4 regions of the Mesorhizobium sp. M1396 genome follow, and region 1 is predicted to be linked to each of the others. Evidence: predicted binding sites of a transcription regulator. Region 1 holds the regulator's gene; each other region holds the start of a gene.

Region 1 (5,218 bases):
GCTGGCGCCGTTCCTGCAGACGATCGTGCAGCCGTTCATCATCGGCGTGTTCCACGGCATTCCCGGCCTCGGCAGCCTGTTTGCCGGTCCGCCCTATGGCATCGGCCTGCTGACCTCGTCGCTGATCCTGGCCATCATGGTGCTGCCCTTCATCACCTCGATCACCAAGGACGTCTTCGACACGGTGCCGCCGGTGCTGAAGGAATCCGCCTACGGCATCGGCTGCACGACCTGGGAAGTGACCCGCCGCGTCGTCATTCCCTACACAAGGATCGGTATCATGGGCGGCGTCATGCTCGGCCTTGGCCGCGCGCTGGGCGAAACCATGGCGGTGACCTTCGTCATCGGCAACGCGCACCGCATCTCGACCTCGCTGTTCGCGCCGGCAACGACGATCTCCGCGACCATCGCCAATGAATTCACCGAAGCCGTCGGCGACCTCTACACGTCTTCGCTGGTGGCGCTCGGCCTGATCCTGTTCGTCATCACCTTCCTGATCCTTGCCATTGCCCGCTACATGCTGATGCGCATCGACGCCCGCACCGGAGCCTGACCGATGTCGACAGCCACATCGCTTCACCAGAGCCGCAAGAGGAAGAATGCCGTGATGATGACGCTGTGCGTCACCGCGGCGGGCATCGGACTTGCCTGGCTGGCGCTCATCCTCGGCGCGCTGGTCTACAAGGGCGCCGCCGGCCTGTCCCTTGACGTCTTCACGCAGATGACGCCGCCTCCCGGCGACGCCGGCGGCCTGCTCAACGCCATTTACGGCAGCGTGGTCATGACGATCATCGCCGTCATCGTCGGCACGCCAATCGGTGTGCTGGCCGGCACCTACATGGCCGAATACGGTCGCTTTTCCAAGCTGACCACCGTGGTGCGCTTCATCAACGACATCCTGCTGTCGGCGCCGTCGATCATCATCGGCCTGTTCGTCTACGAACTGATGGTGCGGCCGATGGGGCATTTCTCGGCAATCGCCGGTGCTGTCGCGCTCGCCATCCTCGTCATTCCGGTTGTGGTGCGCACCACCGAAGACATGCTCAATTTGGTGCCGAACGCCCTGCGCGAAGCCGGCACCGCGATCGGCGCGCCGCGCTGGGTGGTCATCAAGTCGGTCGCCTACCGCGCCGCGCTTTCCGGCATTGTCACTGGCATATTGCTGTCGATCGCCCGTATCTCCGGCGAGACTGCACCACTACTCTTCACGGCGCTGAACAACCAGTTCTGGTCGAGCAATCTCAACGCGCCGATGGCCAGCCTGCCTGTCACCATCTTCCAGTTCGCTCTCAGCCCTTACGAGGAATGGCAGCAACTGGCCTGGACCGGCGCACTTATCATCACATTGACGGTTCTCGCGCTCAGCATCGTTGCGCGCAGCCTGACCGGACGCAGAGAGGACAAATGAGCCAGATGTTGTCTCCAGACATGACGATCGCCGCCGAGGCCACCGCCAAGGCCAAGATCGAGGTCAAGAACCTCAACTTCTACTACGGCCAGTCGAAGGCGCTGAAGGACATCACGCTGTCCTTGCCGGAGCGCAGCGTCACCGCTTTCATAGGGCCTTCGGGCTGCGGGAAGTCGACGCTGCTGCGCGTCTTCAACCGCATCTATGAGCTTTATCCCAGGCAGACCGCCGAAGGTCAGGTGCTGCTCGACGGCCAGAACGTTCTTGACCGCTCGCAGGACCTCAACCTGCTGCGCACCAAGATCGGCATGGTGTTCCAGAAGCCGACGCCATTTCCGATGTCGATCTATGAAAACATCGCTTTCGGCATCAGGCTCTACGAGAAGCTGAGCAAGTCCGAGATGGACGGCCGCGTCGAGCAGGCGCTGAAGCGCGCGGCACTCTGGACCGAGGTCAAGGACAAGCTCGACGCCAGCGGCCTCAGCCTCTCAGGCGGCCAGCAGCAGCGGCTCTGCATCGCCCGTACCGTGGCGGTGAAGCCGGAAGTCATCCTGCTCGACGAGCCCGCCTCGGCGCTCGATCCGCTGTCAACCGCCAAGATCGAGGAGCTGATCGACGAGTTGCAAGCCGACTACACGATCGTCATCGTCACCCACAACATGCAGCAGGCGGCGCGCGTGTCGAAGCAGACGGCCTTCATGTATCTGGGCGAGCTGGTCGAGTTCGACCGCACCGAGAAGATCTTCACGTCGCCCCGCGAGAAGCGCACGCAGGACTACATCACCGGCCGCTTCGGCTGAGCTCAGGCATACGAGGAACAGGATCATGAGCGAACACACAGTCGCTTCTTTCGACGAGGATCTCGGTCAGATCAGCAAGCTGATCAGCGACATGGGCGATCTCGCCAGCTCGATGGTCGGCGGTGCGACCAAGGCGCTGTTGAATTCCGACAACGCCTTGGCACAGCGCGTCGTCTCCGACGACGCGATCATGGACGCGCGCCAGCGGGAGCTCGACGACCGCGCCATCACGCTGATCGCCAAGCGGCAGCCGATGGCCGACGATCTGCGCCATGTCGTCGGTTCGATCCGCATGGCCGGCGATCTCGAACGCATCGGCGACCTTGCCAAGAACATCGCCAAGCGCGTCGGCACTGTCGGCCTCAGCGTTACGCCGCGCGACCTTTCGCACTCGATCGATGGAATGGCACAACTGGTGCTGATCCAGGTGCAGGGCGTCATCGAGGAATATGCGGCGCGTGACGCCGCCGCGCTGGCGAAACTGCGTGCCGACGACGAACGCATCGACGTCAAATACACCTCCGTGTTCCGCGAACTTCTCACCTATATGATGGAAGACCCGCGCAACATCACCGCGTGCACGCATCTTTTGTTCTGCGCCAAGAATCTCGAGCGCATCGGCGACCACGTCACCAACATCGCGGAAAATGCCTATTATGTTTTGACCGGCACGCAGCTGCCGGCCAATCGTCCGAAGCAGGACGAGACGACAATGTCCGCGCCGGCGGCATGACGACAGGGGTGACCAGCCGATGATCGCGCCACGCATCATGGTGGTGGAGGACGAGGAGCCGCTAGGCGTGCTGCTCCGTTATAATCTGGAGTCCGAGGGCTATCAGGTCGAGGTGGTGACGCGCGGCGACGAGGCCGAGATCCGGCTGCAGGAGAACGTGCCTGACCTTCTGGTGCTCGACTGGATGGTGCCGGCGGTTTCCGGCATCGAACTCTGCCGACGCCTGCGAATGCGCCCCGAGACCGAGCGGCTGCCGATCATCATGCTGACCGCGCGCGGCGAGGAGAGCGACCGCGTGCGCGGCCTCTCGACCGGCGCCGACGACTATCTGGTCAAGCCTTTCTCGACGCCGGAGTTCATGGCCAGGGTCAAGGCGCTGCTGCGCCGTGCCAAGCCGGAAGTGCTGTCCAGCGTGCTGAAGGTCGGCGACATCGTGCTCGATCGAGAATCGCATCGGGTCTATCGCAAGAAGAGCGAGATCCGGCTCGGGCCGACCGAATTCCGCCTGCTCGAATTCATGATGCGCCATCCCGGCCGCGTGTTCTCGCGCAGCCAGCTGCTCGACAATGTCTGGGGTGAGACGATCTACATCGACGAACGCACGGTGGACGTGCATGTCGGCCGGCTGCGCAAGGCGGTCAACAACGGCCGCATGCCCGACGTCATCCGCACCATTCGAGGTGCAGGCTACGCGATCAGGGAAGATTAATTCCCATCCCATCCCGATAAATCGGAACCCAGGTTCAAACTCGGTCAGCAGGCGGTCGCCAACGGCCGCGAAGGGTGGAATGTTGCATTCGTCTCATCGGTGGAGAACGAGCATGTGGCGCCCAAATGCGGTCATCCCATCAGTTTTCGAATGACCGCATTTGGGCCAAGGCGACAGGCGGCTTCTGGCATCCAAAATGCGGTGGCGGACATTCAAGCAGGCGGGATTGAAATCTTTAACCGACCCTTCGCGCTCGTTGCCCGGTCGCAGCGAAACGTCCGCAGCGGAGTGAGCCATGCTGGAATTGATTGTGCGTGGCTAACTGGTCGGTCCCTTCACAACTCGATTGCTCTGCGATCTCTCAAACTGCTGTTGTGTCCGGCTGGCCGCGGGAAGAACGGTTCGCGATTAGTCGGTCATAATCGCCATTTTGCCCGTAAAACTCTGCCCTCCAAATCGTGCTCCTTCTAGCGAGGTTTGAACTAATGCATGTATCTATATCCGTCAAAGCACGCGACTTTCACATAAATATAGAATTTTATTAAAATTACATTTTTGACGGAGGACGGATTCCTTCTCTTTATTCAGTGTATGTGCGCCGAATGGTCAATATTATCTCGGATCGGATGACGATTCCCTGGAACTATTTCATCCGTTGCAACGTTGCTTGGGAAGCAGTCGCTGGGACTCGTATCGAATGATTTCACCAGGTCGAATACCATGAGGAAGGATTTCTGATGAGCACCGTCGTAAACGCCAAAGGCGTCCCTCTTCCCTACACCGGCGCTTCCACTCATTGGTTCTCGGCCACTGGGTCTGGACCGGAACTGCATGGCACCTCCGGCAACGACTCCTTCTGGGGAGACACCGGCGTCAAGGTCACGATCTACGGTGGCGCCGGCGACGACTACTATCACCTCTATTCCACCAACAATAAGGTGGTCGAGGATCCTGGGGCAGGAATCGACACGATCGACACATGGATGAGCTACAAGCTCCCCGACAATTTCGAGAACCTCGTCGTTACTGGCGCCAATCGATATGCGTTCGGAAATGCGTTGGACAACATCATCAAGGGCGGGTCGGGTCGTCAGACGCTGGATGGCGGCAAGGGCGACGATGTCCTGATCGGCGGAGACGGCGCCGACACTTTCGCCATCTCTAAAGGAAATGGAAGTGATCTTATCTTCGATTTCGGTGCGACCGATACGGTCCGCCTTAACGGCTATGACTTCACTTCGTTCGATGCCGTCCGTTCACAGATGGTTCAGGTGGAATCGAACGTGATGCTGAACCTCGGATCCGACGAGATCCTGGTGTTCAAGAATACGACCATCGACAAGTTGCAGCCCACCCAGTTCGAGCTGCCGATAGACAAGTCCGGAATGACGCTGTCCTTCTCCGACGAATTTAACACGCTGAGCCTTCGGAACGGACAGGACGGCACCTGGAATTCCAATTTCTGGTGGGGAGCGCCGAACGGCAGCACATTGAGCGGCAATGGCGAACTGCAATGGTATGTCGACGCCAATTATGGCCCGACGAGTTCCGTCCACCCGTTCAGCGTT
Region 2 (5,218 bases), on a different contig from region 1:
CGAAAAAGGGCGATCGCGTGTCGAAGATGAAATTCGGCCAGCCGAGAAAGCGCTTGCGTACCCTGACGCGATCAACGGCGACGCGGGCCTCGCCGGCAAAGCCCATGTCGGCGACGACCTCGTCCTCATGCGCCGTGATCCAGCCGGGAACCGGTCCGGAGATCAGCGGCTTGCCGGTGCCTAGCCCGACCGCAACGGTCTCACCGTTGGCAATTATCGTCGCTTGAGTCTTGTTGAAGGTGATCGACTTGGTGGTGCCGTCGATCAGGATCGTCACCGAACCATTCGGATTGGTCTTGACCCAGTCCGGATTTGGATTCGGGCCGAGCACCGAGAAGCGTGGGTATTTGGCGGTGATCTGCGGCTCATCGAGGCGGAAGATCGGCTGCACGTCGTAGCTGATCCACTGGGTCAGGAACAACGGCAGGCGCTCCCAGTGCGATTCCCGCATCACCTGCGGCAGATTGAAGAACCACAGTGCGTAGAGAAGGTAGAAAAAGATCCCGCCGAGCAACAGCAGCGGCCCGAAGCGTTTCTGGAACGGCCGCTTGAACACCTGCGGAAAGCGCTCCTCGATCGACTGGATTTCATCGGCGGTCATCGTCGTCATTCACGGACTCACAGCAAAAGCCTGCTCGCCGATTAGCTTGCGGCGCAACCAGGCGGAGAACTGGTCGACGATAAAGATCGTCGTGAACAGGAGCAGCACCAAGGCTATCGTCTTGGCGCCAAAGCCGCGCGAGATGGACAGTTTCAGTTCCTCGCCGATGCCGCCGCCGCCGACCGCGCCCATGATGGTGGAAATGCGGACGTTTATTTCAACGCGCAGCAGCGTGTAGGACATGAAGTTGGGCAGCACCTGCGGCAGACCGGCAAAGCGCACCCGCTCGAACCAGTTGGCGCCGACCGCCCTCAGGCCTTCCTCGGCGCGCATGTCGATGTTCTCGTTGATCTCGTAGAACAGCTTGCCCAGCGCGCCGATCGAATGCAGGCCGATGGCGATGATGGCGGCGATCGGGCCGATCGAGACGATGGCCGCGAACAGGCCGGCGATGACGATCTCGGGAAAGGCGCGCAGCAACTCCATGAAGCGCTTGACGATCAGCCGCAGCACCGGATGCGGCGTCAGGTTGCGCGCCGCGATGAAGGAAAACGGCACGGCAAAGACGAAGCCGATGAAGGTCGAGACCAGCGCCACGTTGAGCGTGGTCAGCATCAATTCGAAATATTCGGGGATGTAGAAGCTGCCCCAGACATAGGCGCGGCCAAGCGGAAAGTTGAATTCCTGGGTGCCGGTGTCATGCGGAGAAGCGATGTCGAACATCGCCCGCCAGACATCGTTCCAGTCCTTGGGGACGAGCCAGCTCAGGAAATCCAGCAAATGCGGCAGCCGGTCGAAGAAATGCCCGGCATTGGCCTCGTCGGCGAACCACATGGTGCCGCCGAGCGCGACAATGAGCAGGCCGACACCGATGGCGGTGTAGAGCCGGCGCAAGGACGTCTGGCGACGCCAGGCGTCGGCCATCTGGTGAGTGGTGCCGGAAGGGGCTGTCACGGAAAGGGTCATGATCGGACATGCAAGAAGGGCGGCGTTTTCTCGACGCCGCCCTTCCTGATTTTTGCCGTTAGCCGCCGATGGCTGCCTTACGAGCTTCGACGATGACGTTGTAGAAGTCTGCCTTCACTGGGACGTAGCCGGTAAAATCGCCGCCTTCGACGCCTTCGAAGCAAGCCTTGTCCTTCTTGGGCAGCTGCGTGAAGAAGTCGGCGAGCTTGGCGGTCATGTCGTCGCCGAGCGCGGTGCGCACGACCAGCGGGCCGTTCGGGATCAGGCCCGAGCGCCAGACTTCGGCGAAGTCGTTGGGGTCGACGGCGCCCTTGGCGACTTCCTTGTGGAAGGTGCCGGAGGTGTAGCCGTCCTTGAAGTCGCCGATGCCGGAGGAATCATCCACCGACACGTCGACCTTGCCGTCGCGCACGGCTAGCACGTTGTTCTCGTGACCGCCGTTGAACTGGGTCGAAGCGAAGAAGGTTTCGTTCGAAGCGCCGGTGTCCTTCGGGATCTGGGTCAGCGGGATCAGATAGCCGGAGGTCGAATCCGGATCGGCGTAGCCGAGCTTCTTGCCCTTCGCCGACTTGATGTCGGTGATGCCGGAGGATTTCAGCGCCAGGCCGATCGAATAGTAGCCGGTGGCGCCGTCGGTCTGCTGAGTGGTGAGGATCGGGGTGACCGCCTTCGGATCCTTGAGAACGACGCTGGCGTAGCCGGAAGCGCCGAGTTCGGCGAAGTCGAGCGTGCCGCCGAGCAGGCCCTGGATGACGCCATCATAGTCGGCGGCGGGGAACAGCGAGACCTTTTCGAAGCCGAATTCGGTCTTCAAATGGTCGGCGAGGCACTGGTAGTTGCGCAGCCGGTCGGTTTCGTTTTCGCCGCCGAGAATGCCGACGCGAAATTCCTTCATATCGGCCGCGTGGGCCATGCTGGTCGCCATGGCGAGCACCGAAACGGCGCTGAAAACCATCTTCCTGAACATCTGATATCTCTCCTGTAGGTTCCGGCCCCGCGCCGGCAGCGTTCTTGAGTTTGACTGTGCCCTTGACGTGGGCTGGCGATCCCGACCGCTCTCTTGTTTGTCCATGATCTCCGGACAAAACGGGTTCCCGTTTGTCCTAGAAAACCGGATTCCACTTTTCGGGATCATGGACTCAATATCCCGGAAATGCGGGTTCGAGCGGTCCGGCGGATGCGGCGATCTTTCGGCTGAAGGCAACGCTGGTCGAGGTGATGGCCTCTGAGATTTCCTGGCCATTGCTATCGGCGCCATAGACGAGGCGCACGGCCTCGCGGTTGAGCTCTTCCGGTGGGCCGTCGAAGACGACTTTGCCGGCGGCCATGCCGATGATGCGGTTGCAGTAGGTGCGGGCGGTATCCAGCGTATGCAGATTGGTGACGACGGTGATGCCTTCGCGCAAATTGATGTCCTGCAGCGAATCCATCACCACCTTGGCGTTGAGAGGATCGAGCGAGGCGATCGGCTCGTCGGCGAGAATAACCCTGGGCTGCTGCATCATGGCCCGGGCAATGGCGACGCGCTGCTGCTGCCCGCCCGACAAGGTGCCGGCGGGCTGCAGCGCGGTGCGGGCGATATCGAGCCGCTCGAGTGCCGCGACCGCCTCGGCGCATTCGGCGCGGGAGAACATGCCGAACAGGTTGGTGATGGTAGAACGGTGGTTCAGCTTTCCGAGCAGCACATTGGTCAGCACGTCGAGGCGTGGTACCAGGTTGAACTGCTGGAAGATCATGGCGCAGTCGCGCTGCCAGCGCCGCAGCGGCGAGCCGCGCAACTGGGAGACCTCGGCGCCGTCAAAAAAAATCGACCCCTGGCTGGGATCGATGAGACGGTTGATCATGCGAAGAAGGGTTGATTTGCCGGCGCCCGAACGGCCGATAATGCCAACCATCTGACCCTGCGGGATCGCGATGTTGATGTCGTTGACGGCAGTGTTCTTGCCAAATCGTCGGGTGACACCGCGGATTTCGAGCGTGGCAGAAATTGCTGGCATGGGCAGGTTCCAGTCCGGATCATATTGATCGTCAGGCTCTCGCCTAACGCAGCCACATGAACCTGCCGTGTCGCGGTGATGTCAGTTTTGTTACGCTCCACAGGTGTGGGCTACGGCCGGCCGGGGACCAGGAGTCCCTCGAAGCGCTTCATGTCCCTGAAGTTGCAGAAGGCCGTAGCCTTGCTTTCGATCACGGGAGCCTGCTGCTCGAAGAGCTTGAGAGAGTCATCGAACAGGTCCTCCCATGCGGCTGCCATGACGATGATGTGAAGAACTATCCTTCGTATTTTTCCAAAAACGCCTCGGCGGACATTTCCCGAAAATCCTCTAGGCAGGCACGTAGCCTGGCATGGTCCCAGTCCCACCAGGCAAGCGCCTGGTAGCGTTCGGCTGTGCGGCGGTCGAAGCGCTCTCGGATCGGCTTGGCCGGCACGCCTGCGACGATGGTGTAGGGGGCGACATCCTTCGAGACGACGGCGCCGGCGCCGACTGCGGCGCCATCGCCGACGGTGACGCCGGGCAAGATGGTCGAGCCATGGCCGAGCCAGGTGTCATGGCCGATGTTGACCCGCCTGGCGCGGCGCTGGGCGAAGAACTCGCTCTCGTGCTCGGCGTCGTCCCAATAATCCGAGGCGCGATAGGTGAAATGGTGCAGCGTCGGCCGCCAGGTCGGGTGGTTGGTGGCGTTGATGCGTACGCTTGCCGCGATGTTGGAAAACTTGCCGATCGTGGCGCACCAGACGGCGCAGTCCTGCATCATGTAGGAATAGTCGCCGAGTTCGCTCTCAGAAACCCGGCTGCGGTCGGCGATCTCGGTCCAGCGGCCGAGGGTCGAGTTCTGCACGTCCGCCGTCGGGTGGACCAGCGGCGCTTCCGAGAGCTTCCTGGTCATGCGGCGATTTTTCCGGGAGCGAAAGCGGTGACGTCGATGATGCGGTCGGCAACCGCCTCGCGCACGTCGTGGTCATGGAAGATGCCGAGCAGGGCGACACCCGCCGCCTTCTTGGCGGCGATGAGTTCGATCACCACGTCGCGGTTCCTGGCATCGAGCGAAGCTGTCGGTTCGTCGAGCAGCAGGATCGGGTGCTCGGTGATGAAGCCGCGTGCGATGTTGACGCGCTGCTGCTCGCCGCCGGAGAAGGTCGCAGGCGGCAATGCCCAGAGTTTCTCCGGCAGGTTGAGCTGCGCCAGCAAAGCGCGTGCCTTGCCGCGGGCAATCTCGCGGTCCTCGCCACGCTCGACCAGCGGTTCGGCGACGACACCGAGCGCCGAGACCCGCGGCACGGTGCGCAGGAACTGACTGACATAGCCGATCGTTTGCCGGCGTATGGCAAGCACGGTGCGCGGGCTGGCGGTGGCAAGGTCGATCAGCCCGTCATCATGGCTGACGATGATCTGGCCCTCGTCAACGGCATAGTTGCCGTAGAGCATCTTGAGGATCGAGCTCTTGCCGGTGCCGGACGGGCCGCCGAGCACGGTGCATTCGCCGGCCCTGATCGAGAACGAGACGCCGGCGACGACGGGCAGTTTGATGCCGTCGCGCAGATGCATGGTGAAGCTCTTGGCGACGTCTGAGACAACAAGCGGCGTTGGCATGATTTACACCTGCAAGATCGAGGAAACGAGCAACTGGGTGTAGGGCGCGCGCGGATCG
Region 3 (5,218 bases), on a different contig from region 1:
AGCGTGGTGACGCCGTTTGCGCCGAGCCATTCCACCGTTTCGCGCCAGCGCACGCGGGCGACCACCTGCTCGACCAGACGCCGCGCGATCTCGTCGGGGTCATTGGTCGGGGTGACGGTGACGTTGGAGACGATGGGCACCACCGGCGCGGCCTTCGTCACGCTGGCCAGTGCCTCGCGCATGATCTCGGCCGCGGGCGTCATCAGCGCAGAGTGGAAGGGCGCGGACACTTGCAGCATCAGCGCGCGCTTGGCGCCTTTCTCGGTGCAAAGTTTCGCCGCCAGTTCGACCGCGGCTCTTGCACCGGAAATGACCAGTTGGCCACCGCCATTGTCGTTCGCCACCTGGCAGACAGAGCCCTTCCCGGCCGCTTCGGCGGCCTCGGCGCAGGCAGCTTCGACATCGGCCTGTTCCAGTCCGATGATCGCCGCCATCGCGCCCTCGCCGGCCGGCACCGCCGCCTGCATGGCGTTGCCACGGATGCGCAAGAGCCGGGCGGCATCGGCAATCGAAACGAAGCCAGCAGCGGCTAACGCCGAATATTCGCCCAGCGAATGGCCGGCGACATAGGCGACCTTGCCTTTCAGCGACAAACCACGCGATTCCAGCGCCCGGATCGCGGCGAGCGACACCGCCATCAGCGCCGGTTGCGCGTTTGCGGTCAGCGTCAACGTCTCTTCCGGCCCTTCCCAGATCAGCTTCGACAGGTTTTCGCCGAGCGCGTCATCGACTTCCTGGAAAATCCCGCGCGCCTCCGGAAAGGCGTCGGCGAGATCCTTGCCCATGCCGACAGCCTGGCTGCCTTGTCCAGGAAAGGTGAATGCAACGGCCATGCGAGGGCTCCCAAGGGTTGGTTTTGCTTGCCTGGTAGACGAGTTTTGCTTGCCTGTGACGCAAGGCGGGCCGCCAAGTCAAGCCACTTCAACCCTTCCTGACGGCAGTGTCACACGCCGAGTGCCTGTTCCGAAAAGCTTTTTGGCGATCACTCCTGATGAAAACCGCTCACGATTCGTTTGCTGGCTCTTCTTATTTTGGCCACAGGCGCTAGCATTGGGTGACAGTTCCATGACAACCGAGTGACGTGTTTGTCGCTGGGTGGGGAAATCAAAAGTGGCAAAGAGTTCGAAACGCGCCGGTAAGGCCGCGCCGCAGTTCCTGGAAGACGACCCCTCCACCGGCTACCTGCCGGGCAGGAGATGGCCGGTCGTGCGCTATGGGCTGGTCAGCCTGGCGATCGCTGCAATCCTGGTGTTTGCCATCGAGCTGATCGTGCGCGGCGACTTTGCCGGCACGATCTCCTTCTTCCTGCAGCCACTCAAGCCGGGCTGGACCACCATTGTCGTGTTTGCGCTGATCCTGATCGGCCTCGATGCGGTGCTTGGGCGCAGCCACCAGAGCCTGATGATCGTCGCGCCGCTGACGCTTTCCCTTGCTTTCGTCGGTCACCAGAAGTCGCACTATCTCGGCGATCCGCTCTATCCGACCGATTTCCTCTATGCCCGCCAGATCTTCGCGCTGTTGCCGCTCCTGGTGCGCGACCGGCCGATGACCGCGCTCGCCATGGTCGCAGGCATCGTCGCCGGCCTGTCGCTGCTCGTCTACGGCTGGCGGCTGTGGCGCCGCAAGGTGCCGGCGCTCAGCCGCAAGGGACGCCTTGCCCGGCTGACGCTGGCAGTGCCGCTGCTCGCCTTCTTCGTCTCGATCATGGACTACGCCACCTTCTCCTGGACCAGGGACAGGCTGCAGATCATCCCGATCATGTGGGACCAGAAAGAGAACTATGCCTCCAACGGCTTTGCGCTGGCCTTTGCCCTCAATGTGCCGATGGCGCATGTCTCGGCCCCGCCGGGCTATTCCGACAAGGCGATCGCGGCGATCGGCAGGCCTGATGTGACCGCCTCGGTGCCGGCCGAGAAGCCCGACATCATCATCGTCATGAGCGAATCCTTCTGGGATCCGACCAAGTTGCCCGGCGTCACCATCAAGCCCGATCCGATCCCCAATGTGCGGGCGCTGCGCTCGGGCTCGATGTTCTCTCCGGAATTCGGCGGCATGACCGCCAACATCGAGTTCGAGGCGCTGACTGGCTTCTCCAACGCGTTCCTGCCGGCCGGCAGCATCCCCTATCAGCAATATGTGCGCACGCCGACGCCTTCGCTGGCAACCTTCCTCAAGAGCCAGGGTTACCGGGCGCGCGCCATCCACCCCGGCACGAACTGGTTCTGGAACCGTGGCGCGGTCTACGCTGATTTCGGCTTCAACGACTTCAAGTCGGAAGAGACGCTGCCGCCGATGCAAAAGCGCGGGCCGTTGGCATCGGACGCGGCGATGACCGACGAGATCATCGGCGAGGCCGACGCCAGCGACGAGCCGGTGTTCTTCTTTGCGGTCAGCCTGCAAAACCACGGCCCCTACGAGCCGAACCGCTACTACAATCCGACGCATACGGTGCAGGCGCCGATCAGCCAGTGGGCGCGCGAATCGCTGCTCAGCTACGCCGAGGGCTCGGCCGACGCCGATCGCGGCCTTGAACGCCTGGTCGAATGGGCAAAGAAACGCTCTCGCCCGACCGTGATCGCCTTCTTCGGCGACCATCTGCCGCCGCTAGGGCCGGTCTATGTCGAAACCGGCTTCCTCAAGGACAATGTCGCGCCGCGCAAGGAAGCGTCGCCCGAGGCGGCCCTCGAACACCACGAGACGCCGCTGGTCATCTGGTCGAACCGCACCGGGCCGGCTGAAGACATCGGCGCCGTCAGCCCGGCCTTCCTGCCCTATCATATCCTGAAGACGGCCGGCATCACTCATTCCTACTACACTGGCTTCCTGGGCGAGATGAGCGAGCGCTACCGCGTCGTCGACCGCAACCTGTTGCTGACGCCGGCTGGCGAGGCCACGCCCGATTGGGCGCGGCAGAAAGAGATCGATCCAGCGATCCGCGATTTCCGCCTGTTGCAGTACGACATGATGTTCGGCAAACGCCACGCGGCGCCCGACTTCTTCCCCGAAACGGTCGACAAGGTTGTCGCTCATACGAGTTGAACAGACTGGCGAGTTGAACAGACTGGCGAGTTGAACAGACTTGTCCTTCCGGACCCGGTTCGACCGTTCGGTCGGGCGTTCATTTCGTCAATTGCAGCTTCGTGAACTTGTTGGCGATCCAAGGAACACGTTCGGCAATTTGGTCGGATCGTTTACGGCATAATAGTCGCTCGGATTCGAAGCACAGGCGCTGTAAAGCGTGCGGCTGCCGGTGGGGGCTCAACTCCGCACAACCTGATAGTGCGGTTAAGCCGTGGTTTGCCGCCACAAACCTTGCCGTTGTTGCTGCTTGATTTTTTCGCCGCCTGCGACACGGAGGACGTCGTCTGCCCTTGCTTTGCCGCCGGATTGCTATATAGACGCCCGCAATCTGCCGGTCCTAGCTGGGGGCTGAACGGAGGGCCGGAGGTTTTTTCGAAAACCTCCGTGTGATGCCAGAAGTGCTTCCGCCTCCCGTGTCTCCGCTCTCGACCGTCTCGTCATGCTCCTTTCTTCCCCGATTTTGCGGGTCAGAGAAGTTGCAGAGGCTTTTGCCGCCGGGAACCGGGAGAGAAACGAAGAAAGGCATAAGACATAATGGCTCTTTACGAACATGTGTTTCTTGCCCGGCAGGACCTCTCGCAGCAGCAGGTCGATGCGCTTGTCGAACAGTACAAGGGTGTCATCTCCGCGAATGGCGGGTCCGTCGGCCGGGTCGAGAACTGGGGACTGAAGTCCCTCACCTACCGGGTCAACAAGAACCGGAAGGCTTACTACACGCTGATGGACCTGAATTGCCCGCCGGCCGCGCTCAACGAGATGGAGCGCCAGATGGGCCTGTCCGAAGACGTGCTGCGTTTCCTGACCATCAAGGTCGAGGCGCATGAGGAAGGCCCGTCAGCCATGATGCAGAAGCGCGAAGAGCGCTCGGAACGCGGCGGCTTCGGCGATCGCGACCGTGGCGATCGTGGTCCACGCTCGTTCGGCGACCGTGATCGTGGCGACCGTCCGCCGCGCTCGTTCGGCGACGCCGGTGCCGATCGTGGTCCGCGCCGTCCGCGCGAAGGCTTTGAAGGGGGTGCAGAATAATGGTCGACATCAATCAGATCCCGACCCGGCGCCCGTTCCATCGCCGTCGCAAGACCTGCCCGTTCTCCGGCGCCAACGCGCCCAAGATCGACTACAAGGACGTGCGTCTCCTGCAGCGCTACATTTCCGAGCGCGGCAAGATCGTGCCGTCGCGCATCACCGCGGTCAGCCAGAAGAAGCAGCGCGAACTCGCCAAGGCGATCAAGCGCGCCCGTTTCCTCGGCCTGCTGCCCTACGTGGTTCGCTAAGACTTTTAGTTTGACCATGATCTCTGGACAAACGGTTTCCGTTTGTCCGAGAAAACCGGTATCCACTTTTCGGGATCATGATCTAGCATGCGGGCGGTTCGCCGCCCGCTCTTCTCCCACGGCGACGGGCGCCGCAGGGTTGAACGTCAAATCCCGGGTTGAGGTCAAAAACCTCTAACTGCCGCGACAGGCAGGACAGCGACACCAGCGCCCCAGGCGCTCAAGCTTCCTGACCTGTTCCAGATACATTCGGCGTCGACCTCATCGATCGATTGGCGCCCAACCAAAGGAACAAAACCATGGAAGTCATTCTTCTCGAACGCGTTTCCCGCCTCGGCCAGATGGGCGATACCGTCAAGGTCAAGGACGGCTTTGCCCGTAACTTCCTGCTGCCGCAGGGCAAGGCGCTGCGCGCCAACGAAGGCAACAAGAAGAAGTTCGAAGGCCAGCGCGCCCAGCTCGAAGCCCGCAACCTCGAGCGCAAGTCGGAAGCTGCCCAAGTCGCCGAAAAGCTCGACGGCAAGAGCTTCATCGCCGTTCGCTCCGCTGGTGAAACCGGACAGCTTTACGGTTCAGTGTCGACCCGCGACATCGCCGATCTGCTGACGGCGGAAGGTTTTTCGATCAACCGCAACCAGATCCTGCTCAACCAGCCGATCAAGACCATCGGCGTCACCAATGTGGCAATCGCGCTGCATCCGGAAGTCGAAGTCACGATCACGCTCAACATCGCCCGCACGGCCGACGAAGCCGAACGCCAGGCCAAGGGCGAGACGCTGACCACCGCCGAGGCCATCTATGGCGAGGACATCAACGACAATGCCCGGCCGGAAAACTTCTTCGACCCGAACACCGAATTCGAG
Region 4 (5,218 bases), on a different contig from region 1:
GTACCGGCGGCAGGTCGTAGTAGGAGGAGCCATGCAGGGCGGCGTGCTGGAATTCCCAGTCGGCGTCCTTCGCCCATTCCGTTTCCTCGAACTGATGCTGGACGTAGAACAGCCAGATGCCCGCCGAACCGGCGAGGATGACGATCGGCAGATGGACCACCAGGAACGCGCCAGGGCCGACGAACCAGATGAGGATGGCTGCCGCAATCGCGATGCCAAGATTGGTGGTCATCGACGACACCCAGGGCGTCAGGCCGCCCCGCATCATGCCGACGGGCAGCCTTTGCTCGAAGATAAACAGCCAGATCGGCCCGAGCCCGAACATCACCAGCGGGTGGCGATAGAGACGATAGGCAAGGCGGCCTCGCCATGACATCCGCCGGTATTCGGCAACGGTCAGCGTCCTGATGTCGCCCATGCCGCGTTCGTCAAGATTGCCGGCGCTGGCATGATGCGTCGCGTGAGCGCGCCGCCAGCAGTCGTAGGGTGTCAGCGTCAGGATGCCGAGCCCGCGGCCGATCCAGTCGTCCGCATAGCGATTGGCAAAGAAGGAGCCGTGACCGCAATCGTGCTGGATCATGAAGATGCGCACCAGAAACCCGGCCGCGGGAAGGATCAGGATCAGTCCCCACCAATGGCCATAGGCATAGGACGCCGAGGACAGTCCCCAGAGCACGGCAAACGGAATGAGTGTGATGGCGAGTTCGACGGCGCTGCGCCGCCTGTCAGGCTTCTTGTAGCGCGCCAGAATTTTCAGCCAGGCGCGCTTGCTGTTGGCGACCGCCTCAGGGGAAATCATGTTCATCACGAAGCATAGGCGGGGTGTCCCGCCACTGCAAGCAAAGATCACGCAAAATTACTGCGCGTAATTGTCGCGTGGCCTGTGGGTCGAGCCAACCGCAGTTCACCGTTTGATGGTTTTCCCCCCGGAGCGGCGGGCTTTCAAGATCATTCGGGAACCCGAGGGTTGCCGCCAAGATTGGTCGTTCTCTACCGCCGGCGCCAGCCGACGTCACTCTTCTCCGCTCCGTCGAGGCGGTCGAGCAGTTTTCTGAATCGGTCAGGAATGTCGGCTTCCGTGCGGAAGGCTGGTAAGGTGCGCATAAAGCGGGTGACCGCCTCGGCGCCGAGCTGGCGTCTGACCTCGGTGGCTAGCCGTTCTGCCTTTTCGGTCCTTTTGCGGGTCATCATCTCAAAATCCTGTGTCGGCTTCGAAACTTCTCCAGCAAGGGAATGGTTCCCGCATCACGCCTTTGTGGCAAGCAAAGCCGCCGGTTAGGGTAAAATTTGAATTAAAATCGAAATGCCTGCCGTCGTTGTCCGGCCTTGGTCGACAGCCTTCACAATCGCCTACCCCCTTGATTTTTGGCCGCCAAACCTCGATATCGGGCTCAAAATCCACATCATTCGAGATTGACGGGAAACGGCGATGAGCGACCAGGCAAAAGACGAACGCGCGCCCGATGAAGTCGAGGCGACCGAGGCCAATGCCGAGCGCACGGAAGGCAGCGTCAACGGCGACTATGAAGCCCTTGTGCGGCTGCTGAAGGAAAATGAAGAATTGAAGGACCGCGCGCTGCGCGTGGCGGCCGAAATGGAAAACCTGCGTCGCCGCACGGCGCGCGACATGCACGACGCGCGTACCTACGCGGTCGCGAATTTCGCTCGCGATATGCTGTCGGTGTCGGACAATCTGCGCCGTGCGTTGGATGCGATTCCGGCCGAGGCCAAGGCGTCGGGTGACGCCGGCTTCAAGGCGTTGATCGAAGGCGTCGACTTGACCGAGCGCGCCATGCTGTCGGCGCTGGAACGGCACGGGGTCAAGAAGCTCGCGCCTGAAGGCGAGAAGTTCGATCCCAATTTCCATCAGGCGATGTTCGAAGTGCCCAATCCGGATGTTCCGGCCAACACCGTGGTCCAGGTCGTGCAGCCGGGCTATTCGATCGGCGATCGGGTGCTGCGACCGGCCATGGTCGGCGTCGCCAAGGGCGGCCCGAAGCTAGCCGCCGCTGAAGCGCCGGTCGAGCCGGGGCCGGTGAACGAACAGGCCGAGAAAGACGCCTGAACGGACAAGCGAGCAGCGAATAGCGAGTAGCGAATAGGAAATACGCAAGAGTTGCTGCGCGGCTTCGTGCTATTCGCTACTCGCTATTCGCTACTCACTCTTTCATTGTTCGCTTCATGAACCCCATCGCGCTTCTCGACTATGCCGGTGTCGCCGTCTTCGCTGCGACCGGGGCGCTTGCGGCTTCGCGCAAGCAACTCGACATTATCGGTTTCCTGTTCCTGGCCAGCGTCACCGGAATAGGCGGCGGCACGCTTCGCGACGTCATCCTCAACCTTCCGGTTTTCTGGGTCGCCAACTCCAGCTATGTGCTGATCTGCGCCGTGGTTGCGGTGCTGGTCTTCTTCAGCGCGCATCGTGTCGAATCTCGCTGGAAATGGCTGCTCTGGCTTGACGCCATTGGGCTCGCCGCCTTTTCGGTGATGGGCGCCGCCAAGGGACTGGCGATTACCGGTTCACCTGTCGTCTCCGTCATCACCGGCGTGCTCACCGCCACTTCCGGCGGCATTCTGCGCGATCTCCTGGCCGGCGAGCCATCGGTGCTGCTCAGGCCCGAAATCTACGTTACGGCAGCCCTTGCGGGTGCCGGCCTCTATACACTTGGCGATCTTGCCGGATTGCCGCCGCTCGCCTCGGACCTCGCCGGTTTTGCGGCGGCGTTCCTTGTGCGTGGCGGCGCACTCAAATTCGGCTGGTCGTTTCCGTCCTACAAAAGCCGACCCGGCAGGCGGCCGGAAGATATTCCGTGAGAGAAGTGAATGGTGAATGGTAAATAGTGAATGGCAATTAGAACGGGGTGTAACTCCCACCATTCACCATTCACCACTTTACGCAGCGAAGCGTTGAGCTTCCCCGCCATAATAATTGACGTAGCGGGCGCCGATTTCCTTGACCGGCATGACGACGAAGACGTCGACCGTCGAGAATTCGCGGTCGATGACGCAGCCATCGCCGATGCGCGCGCCAACGCGCAGGTAACCCTTGACCAAGGGCGGCATCGCCGCGATCGCCGCCTTGGTGTTGACCGCCTCGATCGGCATCAGGTCCATCGAGCAGTAACGCCCGGACACCGCGCGCACATCCCAGGCCGAATTCGTCCGGCAGTGGTGGGCGAGGTAGGTGAGTGCCTCGGCATGCGCCGCCGGCACCGTGCCGTGGAAGGAAGCGCAACCGGTCATCACACCGATTTCGTAGTGGTTGATGTAAGCCCAGATGCCTTGCCACAGCGCCTCGATGGTGCGCTTCGAGCGGTATTCCGGCAAAACGCAGGAGCGGCCCAGTTCGAGAAAGCGCTGGCCGGGGTGACGGGCGATGAGCTTGGTCAGCTCGAATTCACCTTCGGAATAGAACCCTCCGGCCGTGGCCGCGATTTCTTGCCGCAGCAACCGATAGGTGCCGACGATGCGGCGATGTTCGGGGCCGGAAAGCGTCGTGTCCAAAACCAGCAGATGGTCGCAGAGCGGATCGAACCGGTCGGCGTCACGGCGGTCGTGGGCCTGGAACAGATCCTTCCTGGCGCCAAGTTCGTCGTAGAACACCCGGTAGCGCACTTCCTGCGCGGCCGCGATCTCGGCCTCGTTGCGAGCGAGCCGCACTTCAAGATTGCCTATACGGCCCAGTGCCGCGCCCTTTATGACGGAATCGACTTTACATCCGGCAAGCAAGGCGCTGCTGGCGTTCGGCCGAGTGTCACATTCCGGCATAACTGTATGCACGAGTGATTCTCCTTCGAGCCATCCCTCTTGGCACGGGGATACGGTGTAGGTGCAACAGGATTGTGACAGTACCGTGATACGACGTCGTGGGCAATACTTCGTCGGCTGGCGAATAGGATCAACCGGCTCCTTTACGTGAGCGCGCGGCCTGAAATGGGCGGGTGGAAAACTCAGGCCGCGACAACCTGTCCCTCGACGGCATTGACCAGCGCCTCGGGGTCGAGCGGCTTGGTGACAAAGCCGCTGGCGCCATGAGCCAACACCGCATGGCGGGTCTTTTCCTGGCTGTCGGCCGACAGCACCATGATCGGCACCGGCGGCACGGCGGTTTCTTCCTCATGGCGGCGGATGGCGGCAATCGCGTCCAGTCCGTCCATGACCGGCATGTGCAAATCCATCAAAACCACGTCGAAGCGGTGGTTGTGCCCGGCGCCGGTGACAGCCTCGACGGCGGCCTTGCCGTTGCCGACCACCTTGACGCGATGCCCGGCCTTCAGCAGCGTGGCGCGGGCCAGCATGGCATTGATGTCATTGTCCTCGGCGATCAGCACCGACAGGCCGCGCTGGCGGTTGCCGACGGCGCGAAGCGCCGGCGCGCCACGCTTTTCCGGCTGCGGCTGGACGAGGCTGGGAGCATGGCTGCTCAACAGCACACGCAGAAGCGTTCCGCCACGTACCGGCCTGGCCAGGAAGGTTGCGTAGCCGCCGGCGCGGAACTCGCCAAGCATGCCGCGATCGGTCGGCGCGATCAGCGTGATGGCCTCGCAGTCGGAAAAACCGCTCTGGCGCAGGCGCTTGAGCAACCTGCCGTCGCTTTCTTCCATGGCCGCATCGATCAGAAGCGCATCACAGCCAGCGGCGAAGGGCGCGGCCTGCGCGGCGGTGGTGGCGATGTCGACCGTGCCGCCATTGGCGCGGATGGTGCGGGCGATGGCGTCGGCCTCGACGGCGTTTTTCGACAGGATCACCGCGCGTCTGCCAGAGAGTGCGTTCTGCCGGCCCTGCGGCGCTTCTGTGGCCGCTATCGCCGGGATCTCGAAGACGAACTCGGATCCCTGGCCGAGCCGGCTGGATACCGAGATCGTGCCGCCCATGGCGGCCACCAGGCGTTTGGAGATGGCAAGGCCGAGGCCGGCCCCGCCATGCGTACGCGTCGACGTGCCGTCGGCTTGCTCGAACTCCTCGAAAATACGGTCCAGGTCCTCATCATGCAGGCCCGAACCGGTATCGGCGATGGTGAAGCATATGCGGTCGGTGGTTTCGGTGCGCGCTCGCGCAATGCTCACCAGCACGCCGCCGCTGTCGGTGAACTTGATGGCGTTGCCGATAAGGTTGAGCAGCACCTGCCTGACCTTGCCCGGATCGGCGGTGATCAATTGCGGCACGTCGGGTTCGACATGGCAGCCCAGCCCGATATCCTTGGCGAAGGCGCGCGCGG

What was found. Region 1 encodes PhoB, which activates phosphate uptake and scavenging genes when phosphate is short. Its sites were predicted from a motif close to TGTCATNNANCTGTCAT; they were not measured.
Region 2: a site for PhoB is predicted at 3,643-3,659, ahead of phnC (phosphonate ABC transporter ATP-binding protein). Genes of this name have one in related genera too.
Region 3: a site for PhoB is predicted at 1,055-1,071, ahead of NKH02_RS19645 (LTA synthase family protein). Genes of this name have one in related genera too.
Region 4: a site for PhoB is predicted at 3,832-3,848, ahead of olsB (l-ornithine N(alpha)-acyltransferase). Genes of this name have one in related genera too.

Annotation. Positions count from the first base shown of each region.
Region 1 covers NZ_JAMYLA010000016.1:114,163-119,380, reverse strand. The annotation lists gene pstC (phosphate ABC transporter permease subunit PstC) at 1-553, shown strand, start outside; gene pstA (phosphate ABC transporter permease PstA) at 557-1,408, shown strand; gene pstB (phosphate ABC transporter ATP-binding protein PstB) at 1,405-2,208, shown strand; gene phoU (phosphate signaling complex protein PhoU) at 2,234-2,941, shown strand; gene phoB (phosphate regulon transcriptional regulator PhoB) at 2,961-3,650, shown strand; gene eglC (endo-1,3-1,4-beta-glycanase EglC) at 4,388-5,218, shown strand, end outside.
Region 2 covers NZ_JAMYLA010000028.1:1,019-6,236, forward strand. The annotation lists gene phnE (phosphonate ABC transporter, permease protein PhnE) at 1-610, opposite strand, end outside; gene phnE (phosphonate ABC transporter, permease protein PhnE) at 611-1,567, opposite strand; gene phnD (phosphonate ABC transporter substrate-binding protein) at 1,626-2,534, opposite strand; gene phnC (phosphonate ABC transporter ATP-binding protein) at 2,707-3,564, opposite strand; gene NKH02_RS19015 (DapH/DapD/GlmU-related protein) at 3,839-4,456, opposite strand; gene phnL (phosphonate C-P lyase system protein PhnL) at 4,453-5,160, opposite strand; gene phnK (phosphonate C-P lyase system protein PhnK) at 5,164-5,218, opposite strand, start outside.
Region 3 covers NZ_JAMYLA010000029.1:39,491-44,708, reverse strand. The annotation lists gene fabD (ACP S-malonyltransferase) at 1-833, opposite strand, end outside; gene NKH02_RS19645 (LTA synthase family protein) at 1,111-3,039, shown strand; gene rpsF (30S ribosomal protein S6) at 3,616-4,107, shown strand; gene rpsR (30S ribosomal protein S18) at 4,107-4,355, shown strand; gene rplI (50S ribosomal protein L9) at 4,655-5,218, shown strand, end outside.
Region 4 covers NZ_JAMYLA010000028.1:67,596-72,813, forward strand. The annotation lists gene NKH02_RS19295 (fatty acid desaturase) at 1-805, opposite strand, end outside; gene NKH02_RS19300 (hypothetical protein) at 991-1,191, opposite strand; gene grpE (nucleotide exchange factor GrpE) at 1,430-2,065, shown strand; gene NKH02_RS19310 (trimeric intracellular cation channel family protein) at 2,182-2,814, shown strand; gene olsB (l-ornithine N(alpha)-acyltransferase) at 2,893-3,768, opposite strand; gene NKH02_RS19320 (response regulator) at 3,951-5,218, opposite strand, start outside.